Regions from separate parts of the Sunxiuqinia rutila genome, predicted to be linked through region 1. Evidence: riboswitches for the same ligand, from Rfam matches in the RefSeq annotation. Region 1 holds a riboswitch; the other holds the start of a gene.
What was found. Region 1 has a riboswitch for cobalamin ahead of ACRD6K_RS09485 (ABC transporter substrate-binding protein). Riboswitches for the same ligand answer to the same signal wherever they lie in the genome.
Positions count from the first base shown of each region.

Region 2: linked by a shared signal. The riboswitch ahead of ACRD6K_RS12695 (TonB-dependent receptor plug domain-containing protein) and the one ahead of ACRD6K_RS09485 (ABC transporter substrate-binding protein) in region 1 are both predicted to bind cobalamin.

Region 1 covers NZ_JBNGOT010000006.1:180,275-186,166, reverse strand. Annotated here, with positions in the region: gene ACRD6K_RS09500 (universal stress protein) at 1-50, shown strand, start outside; gene ACRD6K_RS09495 (glycine betaine ABC transporter substrate-binding protein) at 75-959, shown strand; gene yedF (sulfurtransferase-like selenium metabolism protein YedF) at 1,029-1,454, shown strand; cobalamin riboswitch at 1,604-1,808, shown strand; gene ACRD6K_RS09485 (ABC transporter substrate-binding protein) at 1,891-2,718, shown strand; gene ACRD6K_RS09480 (cob(I)yrinic acid a,c-diamide adenosyltransferase) at 2,715-3,242, shown strand; gene ACRD6K_RS09475 (FecCD family ABC transporter permease) at 3,718-4,737, shown strand; gene ACRD6K_RS09470 (ABC transporter ATP-binding protein) at 4,739-5,545, shown strand; gene ACRD6K_RS09465 (hypothetical protein) at 5,575-5,892, shown strand, end outside.
Region 2 covers NZ_JBNGOT010000009.1:24,668-30,559, forward strand. Annotated here, with positions in the region: gene ACRD6K_RS12690 (YncE family protein) at 1-799, opposite strand, end outside; gene ACRD6K_RS12695 (TonB-dependent receptor plug domain-containing protein) at 796-2,844, opposite strand; cobalamin riboswitch at 2,956-3,135, opposite strand; gene ACRD6K_RS12700 (hypothetical protein) at 3,319-3,849, shown strand; gene ACRD6K_RS12705 (3-keto-disaccharide hydrolase) at 3,927-4,679, opposite strand; gene ACRD6K_RS12710 (phospho-sugar mutase) at 4,707-5,892, opposite strand, start outside.

The DNA of each region.
Region 1 (5,892 bases):
TGAAAGACCGTAAACAAACCCTTGGCTTTTTAGAAGCGCTTTTTGATTAATTAATGGCTTAAAATTCAGATCCTATGAGAGTTCAATTTCGAATCATATTGCTTTCCCTGTTGAGTGTTTTTCTGTTGAATGCCTGCAGTGCGCCATCCAGCCAAGAGCCCCGGCAGGAGCGAATGGTAAAGCTGGTCTATACCGATTGGTCGGAAGCGGTTGCCTTGACCACGCTGGCTCAAATACTGCTTGAGGATCGGATGGATTTTGACGTGCAAACCAAACTGACCGATGTGGAGTCGGCTTATGCCGAAGTGGCGAGGGGAGAAGCAGACGTATTTGCCGATGCCTGGTTGCCCGAAACTCACGGTCACTATCTGGAGGCTTATGCCGATTCGATTGAACAACTGGGAATCATCTATCCCGATGCGCGAACAGGATTGCTGGTGCCCGCCTACAGCCGTTACCACTCGCTGGAGGATTTGAAAGGAACCGATGTGACCATAATTGGTATTGAGGCCGAAGCCGGGGTGATGTACCAGGCGCGCTATGCCATGCAGCAATACATGCTTGAAACGGTTCAGCTGAAAAACCTGTCGGAGCAGGAAATGGTGAGGCTGTTTACCGAAGCCTACAAGCGTCGCGAAGAGGTGATCATAACAGGGTGGGAGCCGCATGGCTTGTTTGCCCGTTTCGACATCCGGTTTTTAGATGATCCGCTCAAGGTGTTTGGCGAAAAGGAAAATATCTATGCCTTGGGAACCCGTGGGCTGGAAGATCGTCTGCCGGATGTGGTTCGTTTTTTCGAGCGCATGCAGCTTTCTGAAAAACAAATCAATAGCCTTATTGATGCCATGACTGGTGAAGCCAGTCCCGAAGATGGTGTGCGTGAGTGGATTAGCAAGCATGACTACATCATCAACCAGTGGGTGAAAAACCTGAAGCCTGATCGCAAAAAAATCATGTAAGCCCGGTTTCGTTCGAAGTTGACTTCTTTTTTGGGAGAATAAAAGGAAGGAAGATTTACCTTTGCTGATATCCTGCGCGCTGAGGAACGAGCGGTTTCCCGGAAAGGGCAGGAGCAAGTCAAACTTCATAGTCAAACGAAACTTACAATGGGAAGCTTTAAAAACACCCTGATACAAATTACACAGCACGGCATGGGAGCCGGCGATGAATCGCTGGGCCTTTTGCTGGTTAGTAACTACCTGAAACTGCTGAACGAAGAAACCCACCTGCCCCGGGTAATTGTCTTTTACAATGCGGGCGTTCAGCTTATCTGCAGTGGCTCACCGGTTATCGAAATCCTGCAAACGCTGGAGCAAAAAGGCGTCCGGCTCATGGCTTGTAAAACCTGTTTAAATCATTTTGGGCTGATCGACAACATGGAGGTTGGTTTGGCCGGCACCATGATGGACATTATTGAATTGCAGAAAGTAGCCGATAAAGTAGTGAATCTCTGATGCATCGGACTGGTGCAGATTGGATTCCTTGCAGACTTCCTTTACTTATCGAAAGAAAAGAGCCAGCGAAGCGGAAAAGATACTTGGGGCAGGGGCACAAAAAATTCTCTCTTACGTGGAATTCCTCCTTTCCCAAATTTATTTTCTACTTTTGCGGGTGTTGTGGTGGCCTGCTTTCTGTTTATCAGAAAGTGCCTTAATAAGGGAATCCGGTGCAAATCCGGAGCAGTCCCCGCTGCTGTAAGCCTTGCAAAATCTTTTTTGAACCCCAGCCACTGTCCCGGTTTTCCGGGGTGGGAAGGCCTCAAAAAAAGAAAGGTGAGCCAGAAGACCTGCCAACAACAGATTGTTTAACCGGATCTTCGGGAAAAAAGATCGTCGGGAACGTGGTTCCTGCCAATTCGATTTCTCCAAGGCGCAAAGCCCTAAAAGTAGAATGAAGAAAATTTCGAGTTATTTGTTAACGCTTGTTTTTGTGGTTGTTGCCGTGGTTGCAACACACGCACAAGCCCCCCGGCGAATCATTTCGCTGGCTCCTTCGCTGACCAAGAACCTGTACCTGCTGGGTGCCGGCGATTTGCTGGTTGGATGTACCAGTTATTGCACCCTGCAAAGTGACACCCAGGCCGAAGTGGTGGCCTCGGCTATTCAGGTGAATTACGAAAAAGCCGTGCTGCTTCAGCCGGATTTGGTGATTACCACTTCGCTCACCAAACCCAAAACCATTGACACCTTCAGGAAATTGGGAGTGGATGTGCTGGTGTTTGATTCACCACGCTCCTTTGAGGAGATATGCAGCCAGTTTGTTGATCTGGGCGAGCAGGTAGGAAGAAAGCAACAGGCTGAAACGCTTATTGCCGATGCCAAAGCTCGGATGAAGCAAACGCTTGAACGGATTCCGGCAGATGCTCCGTCACAAAAAATTATGCTGCAGATTGGCGCTAATCCGCTGTTTTCGGTGGTTCCCAATACGTTTATGAATGATTTCATCCGTTTCTCAAAAACGGAGAATATTGCATCCGACCTGACGGTGGGGAGCATTACCCGGGAGTCGGTGCTGATCCGAAATCCCGACATCATTGTGGTGGTGCTGATGGGCATGATTGGAGAAGAGGAAAAGAACCAGTGGATGAGCTATCCGAGCCTGAGTGCGGTGCAGAAAAATCAGATTTTCATGATGGATGCCGATAAGGCCTGCAGCCCAACCCCCTTGTCGTTTGTAGAGTCTCTGGAGGATTTAATCACTAAAATTTACCAACGATGAAACAAGGATTGGTTCATGTGTATACCGGAACAGGCAAGGGAAAAACGACTGCTTCGGTTGGTTTGGCCACCCGGGCCCTGGGACAAGGTTTGAAGGTGGTGTATGCCCATTTTATGAAGCGGCCGGAGTTGTATGGCTATCATGAAATTGACAGCCTGAAAAAGCTGGGAGCCACCATTATGGGATTCACCGACGGCCACCCGAATTTCAATAAATCGGTGAGCCCGGAAAGCCTTCGAAAGCAGGTGGCAGAGGCGCTGGTGTATTTGTCGGCTTACTGCCAAACCGCTTCGCCCGACTTGATGATTCTGGACGAGATTGTGATTTGTGTACGCGATGGTTTTCTGGAAGAAGCTGATCTGATTCAATTTATCGAATCGAAACCCGAAACAATGGAACTGATATTAACCGGGCGTGGTGCCACAGCCGGACTCATTGCCAAGGCCAATTATGTATCAGAAATTAACAAGGTGAAGCATCCCTTCGATGAGGGGATTCCCAGTCGGAAAGGCATTGAATTTTAAATAGCCCGTCCGGCTACAGGACAGTTGGATTTGAACGAATAAGAAGGATTGGTTTTCATCGCGTGTTTTTACAAACCCGGAAAACGGATCATTTCTAAGAATGAAATAAAAAAGCAGATGTACCGGTTTTTTGCTGGTACATTTAGCTCAGTTTAAAATTCCGAAAGGCTAGAAGAAAGTCATATGCCTGTCAGGTACGGGTGGGGGGCCGTCAAAGCGCCCGGCAGAGGGTTCGGTTTGACAAGATTTTTGCATTCTTTTCATCGAATGGAAAAGAATCAGTCCGTCCGGCTACAGGACAGTTGAGTTTGAACGAATAAGAAGGATTGGTTTTTATCGTGTGTTTTTAAAACCCGTAAAACGGATCATTTCTAAGAATAAAATAAAAAAAGCAGATGTACCGGTTTTTGCGGTTACTCGTAATAGAATTGGCGGAATGATGAACGCAGGAACTTATGAACTAAAGAAATAAACATTGGTCGGACAAGGAAAATACATTAAATGGATCGGGGCCGTGCTGGCCTTAATCGCCGCCTTATTGTTTTCGGCAGGCATTGGTTTGTCGGTAGGTGAGCTGAAACTAAGTGTTGGCGAAGTCTGGCGGATGTTGTTACACGGCGGCGATGAAAGCAACCTACAGTATTTGTTGATTTCAAGGGTGCGCCTGCCTCGCGTTATTCTGGGCATTGCTGTTGGCGGTGCCTTAAGCCTGGCTGGTGTCATTTTGCAGGGCATTTACCGGAACCCGCTGGTTGAGCCCTTTACCCTCGGAATTTCAGGCGGTGCGTCGCTCGGGGTAGCCTTTACCATTGTGTTGGGCTTACACGTTTCCCTGGGCTCTTTTATGTTGCCCTTATCGGGCTTTACGGGGGCCTTTGTAATCATCTTTTTGGTTTATACCCTAAGTAGCCGAAAGGGAAGCATCAACATTCAAAACATGCTGCTTACGGGGGTAATGGTCAGCTTCATTGCTTCGTCTGCCATGATGTTCCTGATGGCTACCACCAGTTCGGATAACCTGCATGGCATCGTGTTTTGGATCATGGGTTCGCTGGATGAACCGGATACCGGGCTGATCAAACTAACCCTGATTTCGAGTTTGGTGGTATTGGTCATTGCCTACCTGTTTGTGCAACCGCTGAATGCCTTGCGTTTGGGCGAAGAAAAAGCCATGCACCTGGGGGTCAACACGAATGTGGTGATTAGGGTGATGTTTATTCTGGCTTCCTTACTGGCTGGAATTTGCGTGTCGGTAGCCGGCGTTATTGGTTTTGTGGGCCTGATTATTCCGCATGTGTTGCGGCTGCTTTTTGGCTCGGATTATCGGTTTTTACTGATCGGGTCTTTTTTGTTGGGAGGTATTTTCCTGGTGTTGTCCGATGTGGTGGCCCGAACGATTATTTCGCCCAACGAACTACCCATTGGGGTGATTACCGGCATCATTGGCGGAGTCGTGTTTTTGTTGTTAATGAGTCAAAAAAGAAAGGGGAATTAGCATGAGCGACACGTTTTTTCACATCGATAATTTCTCCTGTGGCTACCCCGGCTTTAAACTTAGCGGGATTAACCTGAGCCTGGAAAAGGGCTCGTTCAACGGAATTATCGGGCCCAACGGCTCGGGAAAAACAACCTTGTTTCGTGGCATCACCAACTCCATTGCCACCCTGGATGGAGCTGTCTTTCTGAAAGGAAAAAAACTGCAGCAGCTTTCTTTGAAAGAACGGGCACAAAACATTGCCATTGTCAGTCAGTTTGTGGATACCGATCAGATTTTGGTAGAAGATTATGTGTTGATGGGGCGCATGCCTTACCACAACCGCTTTCAATTTTTCGAGTCGAAAGGGGATTATGAAAAAGCCCACCATTACATGCAGTTGACCGATGTTTTGAAGCATAAAGACAAGCTGATGACTGAGCTGAGTGGGGGAGAGCAGCAGCGGGCGGCCATTGCGCGGGCCTTGACACAGGAACCGGAATTGCTGCTTCTCGATGAGCCGACTTCGCATTTGGACATCACGCACCAGGTTAAGATCCTGGACCTTTTGTACCGACTCAATAAAGAGATGAAACTGACTGTTTTGATGGTAATTCATGACCTGAATCTGGCCTCGGAATATTGCGATCAGCTGATTCTTTTCAACGAAGGGAGACTGTTTACCCAGGGAACACCTGAGGAAGTCCTTTCCTTCGATACCATCGAAAAAGTTTATAAAACGCCGGTTATTACCCGCACCAATCCGTACTCCAACAAACCCGTTATCTTTTTGGTGAGTGAGAAGATGATGAAAGATTCGCATAATTGACTTAACTTGCTTGAGCAAAAGCAAGTTCTATGCGACCAATACGACTTATTTTTGGGGCGGTGCTGTTGGTGATCCTCAGCCTGCAAGGACTGGCCTTACCTGTTTTTGAACCACGAACCGACCAGCGCGATACCACACTAATCAATCAGTTTTTGGGCTTGTTTGAAACCCAGGAAGGAGCTGATATTCCCGAGGCTCAGCGCTCCAAGCGCAAGCAGGTGGACGAGCTGCTGAAAGCGCTTAGCCAACGCGATGGAAAACTGCAGTTTAACGGAGTGGCTACCGCCAGTGTTCAGGTAGAACCAAGGTCGGATGCCAATTACCAGGGCGTCGGTTCATTTGATATT
Region 2 (5,892 bases), on a different contig from region 1:
CTTGCTTTTCCGAATCGATAAAAAATAATTGGGAAGGCAGCTCTTTATAATCGCCACGGGAGCTCACCCACAAGTCTCCTCGCTGATCCGCGCGCACCCGATGCAGGTTCGCAGCCACATCAATGCGCTTTTCTTCGGTAAAACTTTCCAGGTCAATAACCGAAACAGTACGTTCATAATTATCACTGCTTCCGGCTCCCATGTAGCCACCCGAGTTTGCCACATAAATTTTACCATTCACAATTGCCAGTTCATCCGGCTGAAATCCGACCAAGCACTCATCAACTACCTGCAGGGTGGCTGTATCGACTTTCGCCACAAAACCACGCTGTGTATAATCGGGGTTAATTTCAACCGGCCCAGCATAAGACGTAACGTAGGCATATTTCCCTTCAAACTGAATGTAGCGGCAATTGGGAATCTCAATCTGTCCAATTCGAGTGGCAGTTTGAGCATCCATCACCTCAATTTTATTCGAAACATTGATGACCGCATAAAGCTTTGAGCCATAAATTTGAAGATCGTTGCCCACATCTCCCAACTCCTTTGGGACATCCGGATTGACCTCAGCATAAATATTTCGGCTATACGTTCCCGAATCAAAATCGTAAAAATCGAGGGTCGACTTGTTACTCCCCATATTTCCTTCATTCAGAAGGTAAAAACCACGATACGCTGTTGTTTCCTCCGGTTTTTCCAGGTCAATTTCATCGGATGAAAACAGTTCAACCTCTTCGCGACACGACGACAGTGCGCCGAGCAACAGCAAACAATGCAGCCCTAATAACAATCGGCTCATAATTCAAGGGTTAATGTTAATTTGTAATTTCGTTTGGGCATTGGATAATTCAACACCACCTCATAGTCCTGACTCAGCAGGTTATTGACTTCAAGCGCCACTTTTAAGCTCCAGTCGTTTAGCGCAACCGTCTTCAAAAGCGATACATCATTCGTGTACCAAGGCTGTTCGTAATTTTCGCGGATATTGGCCGAATTGTGGTAGCGCTCGCCCACGTAAACGAAGCTGTAGTTCAGCTGCCAGGATTGATACCTGACCGAAGCAATAAAAGAACCGCTGTGCCAGGGGATGTAAGGAATCTGCCCGCCCCAGGTCGTTTTCTCCAAATCCGGATTCTTTCGAGGAGTAAAATCCTGCGCTTTCTGGTAAGTATAAGTTCCTTTGAGGTTCAGCCAAACCTCAAAAGGCAAGTCGAAAGTTGCTGCAGCAACCGCATCAAGTCCGCGGATCTCAACCTTCCCCAGGTTCATCATCATCCAACGGTACATGCCACTTCCTTTTGGCACTGCTACGATCTTGTTGGTCACCTCATTGTAATAACCATCGGCCTGCAATTCCCAATGAACCAAGGAGCGATTCGCCATCGTTTTAGCATACTTAAAGCCAACATTGTACTGATGCGTAAACTCAGGCTTCAGTTTGATATTTCCGATGTCGGTGTAGTACAAATCATTAAACGTAGGCATCCGGAAAATGTGCTTATAGAAGGCCCGGAAAGTCAGGTCGTGATTCTCAAAAGGAGCATATGAAAAGAATATAGCGGGTGTTATTTCCTCCTTGCTGGGTGCCGAGCTTGCCGCTTGCCCGTCGCTATTTTCTGCTGATGTTATATTTTCATTGATAAAGGTACCCAGCACACTTGCCTGCGACTTAAACGCCCCCAAATCAAGTGCCGTAGCCAAAGCAACCAAAGCTGATCTTCGGGTTGGATAGACCAATCCTTCCAGATCCGACTTTAGCCAGTTCCATTGTAGGTCGGTTGACAAAGAAATATCCCAATAAGTCGTGAGTTGATATTTTTGAGCCAAGGAAGCATAGGCCTCTTGCTGTCGAAAGGAATTGTCAATATACATCAAGGTTGTATCCGGATTCAGATACCGCATGCGATCGTTGGCATACTTCATTTTGAGCATCAAATCGTAACGATCGGTGATTACTTTTCGCCAGCCTCCCTGCACAAAAAAGTTGGTATCCCACTGGCGCTGCGCATTCATCCAACGATTGTTTACAATGGCACCGGGAATCCCCCGTTCCGAATCGTAATAGTAAGTTTTCACCTCCCAGTGCCCATCTTCGGTTCTGCCATACAAGCCACTTTCTACCCGAAAAGCATGAATGTCTCCGTTTTTTCGAATAGCTGTTGTATCGTAGGCCACCTCGTTGCTTCCTGGCAAAACCCGCTTGTAACGGAACTTGTACTTCCCAGAGGAGTGAATATACTCTGCATTGATTGAAGCATTTACCTTTTCCGACAACTTGCGTTCGTACAGAAAAGATGGATTCGCCAAGTCAAATGATCCTGTTCGAAAAGTAGCTTTCAAATGCTCCTTTTCCTGCCCCGAAAAATGTGGACGCCGAAATTTGAGGTAAATTGCTCCGGAAGAGCCATAATCCCGGGCAGGCTGAAAAATATCGCTTTTTTGACCGTTATACAGCGAGATGCTTTCAATATTATCCAAGGAAAACTTTCCCAAATCGATTTGTCCATTCTGGGCATTTCCCAACTGAATTCCATCGTAAAAGACGCCCATGTGGTTCGTCCCCATGCTTCGCACGTTGACCGTTTTCAGGCCACCAACGCCACCGTAATCTTTGATTTGAACGCCTGCAAAGTACCGGATAGCATCTGCAACCGAAAAGCTATTTAGCGCTTTTAATTGCTTGCCGTCAAGCTGTTGAGCTGGAATAATTGACTTGGAGGTTGGCTGAGGTGCGGCGATGAGCACCTCCTGGATATGCTGAATGCTATCCAGCTTGCTTTGAGCTGCCAAAATAGAAGGCAGAAAGAGACAAAGCAGTAATAAAAAAAAGAATTTTCTGTTCATTTGATGCTAATCCTTAACTATTACTACTTTCAGGAAAAGACATACAAAAACAGAAAAGCAGTTCCGCAGAAGAACCTTTCCATCTCTAAACTTTAATCCCCGAAAGTTTAAAAACTATGTAATGTATTGGCAGGTCTTCTGACTTACTCATCTTATGCACCTTCCCGTTATTCACAGTGGTTTGTTTCGCATAAGACCTTCGCGAGCTTACAGCAGCGGGTCTGTTCAGGATTCTCACCTGATTCCCTCTTAGCTATGCAAATGCATAGCACCAACAATGCGACAAAAGTATGTATTATTTTAATAAAAGTAACCGTTCGACAAGAAATTAGGCCTCCTTTTTCTCAAACGACAATTTATTATCTCCCTAGTGCACTCAAATACAGCGCTCCGAAGACAACATACAATCGAAAGCAATCCAACAAATCTTAACTTCAAGCCCGGAACGTTTAAAACCCGGCAACATGTGTTATTTTGGGAACAGTCAGTTACCAGGCAGTCAACCTGACGGGAGGCTGGGGCGACCATAACTTTTGGCATGGTGGCGCACGCTTATTTTACTCGTTCCTGGCAAGTCTGTTGGTTTACCGCTACAACTGGATCATCAAAAACAAACCAGGATTCATCGGTTTAAGCATCCTTTTGTCACTCACATTTATAATGCCTTTCTTCCCACAGAACTGGCTTGCAGAGTTGCTTGTGATTGTCCTTATTTTCCCACTTCTTGTTTCACTTGGTGCTGGCTCAAGCTTGTCGCCAAAAATGGAGAAAGCATGCATCTTTTCAGGAAAGTATATCTTACCCGCTCTATATGACCCACGATGTAGCTATCTGGATTTTGGGGAACTATTTCTCACAGACCAATCCGGACAAAACAGAGCAACTTTGGTTATTACCATAGGCACTATTCTGCTGGTTGGCCTTAGCTACCTGATCAAGATTGCCTTTGATACCCCAGTACGGAATTACCTGAATGCCAAAAGCAGAAAGCATCTGAACTCCTAGTTTTGAGCAATATTACGACAGCATAAAAAAAGGGAGAACTATTAATAGTTCTCCCTTTTTCTTTAATTATTGCAATACTACAATTCCCGAATCCAAATATTGCGAAAACTCACTGGGTTGCCATGATCCTGTAAGATAATCGGACCATCGCCATGTGGCTTCACGGCATATTCCGGAATGCCGATGTATTCAGTTGGACCACGAACAATGACATTGTTTTGTACCAACACCCCATTGTGAATTAAAGTAATCCGCGGATGTGTAAAATAGGTTCCATCAGCGTTAAAGCGTGGGGCCGTATAAATAATATCATACGTTTGCCACTCGCCCGGTCCTTTGCAGGCATTCACCAAAGGCGCATGCTGTTTGTAAACACTCCCGGCCTGGCCATTCCGATAGGTGCGATTGTTGTAATTATCCAACACCTGCACTTCGTAAATGCCCTGTAAAAAGACGCCACTGTTGCCACGCCCCTGGCTTTCGCTCACCACTTCGGCTGGCGACCGCCACTCCAGGTGTAACTGAAAATCTTTAAACTGACGCTTGGTCTTAATGATACCAGTGCCGCCCTTCACTGTTGCAACACCATTCTCAAAATCCCAGCCCGGCTCTTCGCCATTCCCATTGGTCCATTCATAGCCAAAAGCCTGTTCAGCTCCTAACAGCACAATGGCATCCGAGGGTGCATCCATCGGTTTTTCGCCAGGTGTCACAACGGGCACTTCCGGATCCCAAATTTCAGTCATTTCAGGCACCATTGCTGGTCGTTCTTCCTGGGCAAACACGCTCATGCTCATCAATACGAGTAGTACGAATACTAATTCTCTCATGGTTTATTCAAGTTTAGGTTAAAAAAATTACAGGTTTAGTTGTTGCATAATCGCGTCTATTTTTTCTTCAGCCAACAGCTCGACCGTATCAAACTCTTCGCGACTATTAAGCTGCCCGGCCACTTCAAAATAGAATTTAATTTTGGGCTCAGTGCCCGACGGACGCACCGAAATCTTGGTTCCGTCTTCCGTGAAAAACTGCAGCACATTGGACGTAATTTTCTGATCGATTTTCTTGCTTTCACCACTAAGCAAGTTTCGCTCTGTCAAGTCTGCATAGTCTTTCACGATTTTCATCAAACCACCACCCAATGATTTGGGAGGATTGGTCCGAAAATCAACCATCATCTGCTGAATTTCTTCGGCTCCGGTTTTTCCCGGACGAACGATGTATTTCATTTTTTCCTTGGAATAGCCATATTCCAGGTAAATATCTTTAAGCAATTCGAACAAGGTTTTGCCTTGATCTTTAGCCCAGGCTGTAATTTCAGCCATCAGTGCACACGAAGAAACCGCGTCTTTATCACGCACAAAATCGGCAGGCATAAAACCAAAGCTTTCCTCGCCTCCACCAATGTATTTCTTCACACCTTCGTTTTCACGAATCACTTCGGCAATGTATTTAAAGCCGGTATACACATCAAAAAATTCGATGCCATTTTTCTGGGCAATTTCAGCAATCTTCTCTGTTGAAACGATGGTTTTAACAATAAATTCATTGCCTTCCAGCGCCTTGTTTTCCTTCATCCGGGTGATGAGGTAATAGATAAACAACAAAGCCGTTTGGTTACCATTGATGATGAAAAATTCGCCTTTGTCATTTTTCACAGCCACACCAATCCGGTCAGCATCCGGATCCGAAGCCATCACCACATCGGCATCCACCTCATAGCCTTTTTTCATGGCCATTTCCATAGCAGCCGGCTCTTCCGGGTTTGGCGAAACCACCGTTGGGAAATCACCACTCACCACATCCTGCTCAGGTACATTGATGATGTTTTCGAAACCAAAAGCACGCAAAGCCTGAGGAATCAGCTTCACCCCAGTTCCATGAATCGGGGTGTAAACAATTTTCAGATCCTTGTATTTTTGAATGATTTCGGGGGCCAGCGAAACAGTTTTCACTTTCTCGATGAATTTATTGTCCATCGCCTCACCCAAAATCTCAATCAACTCTTTATTGCCTTCAAATTGAATATCTTCCACCTTTACT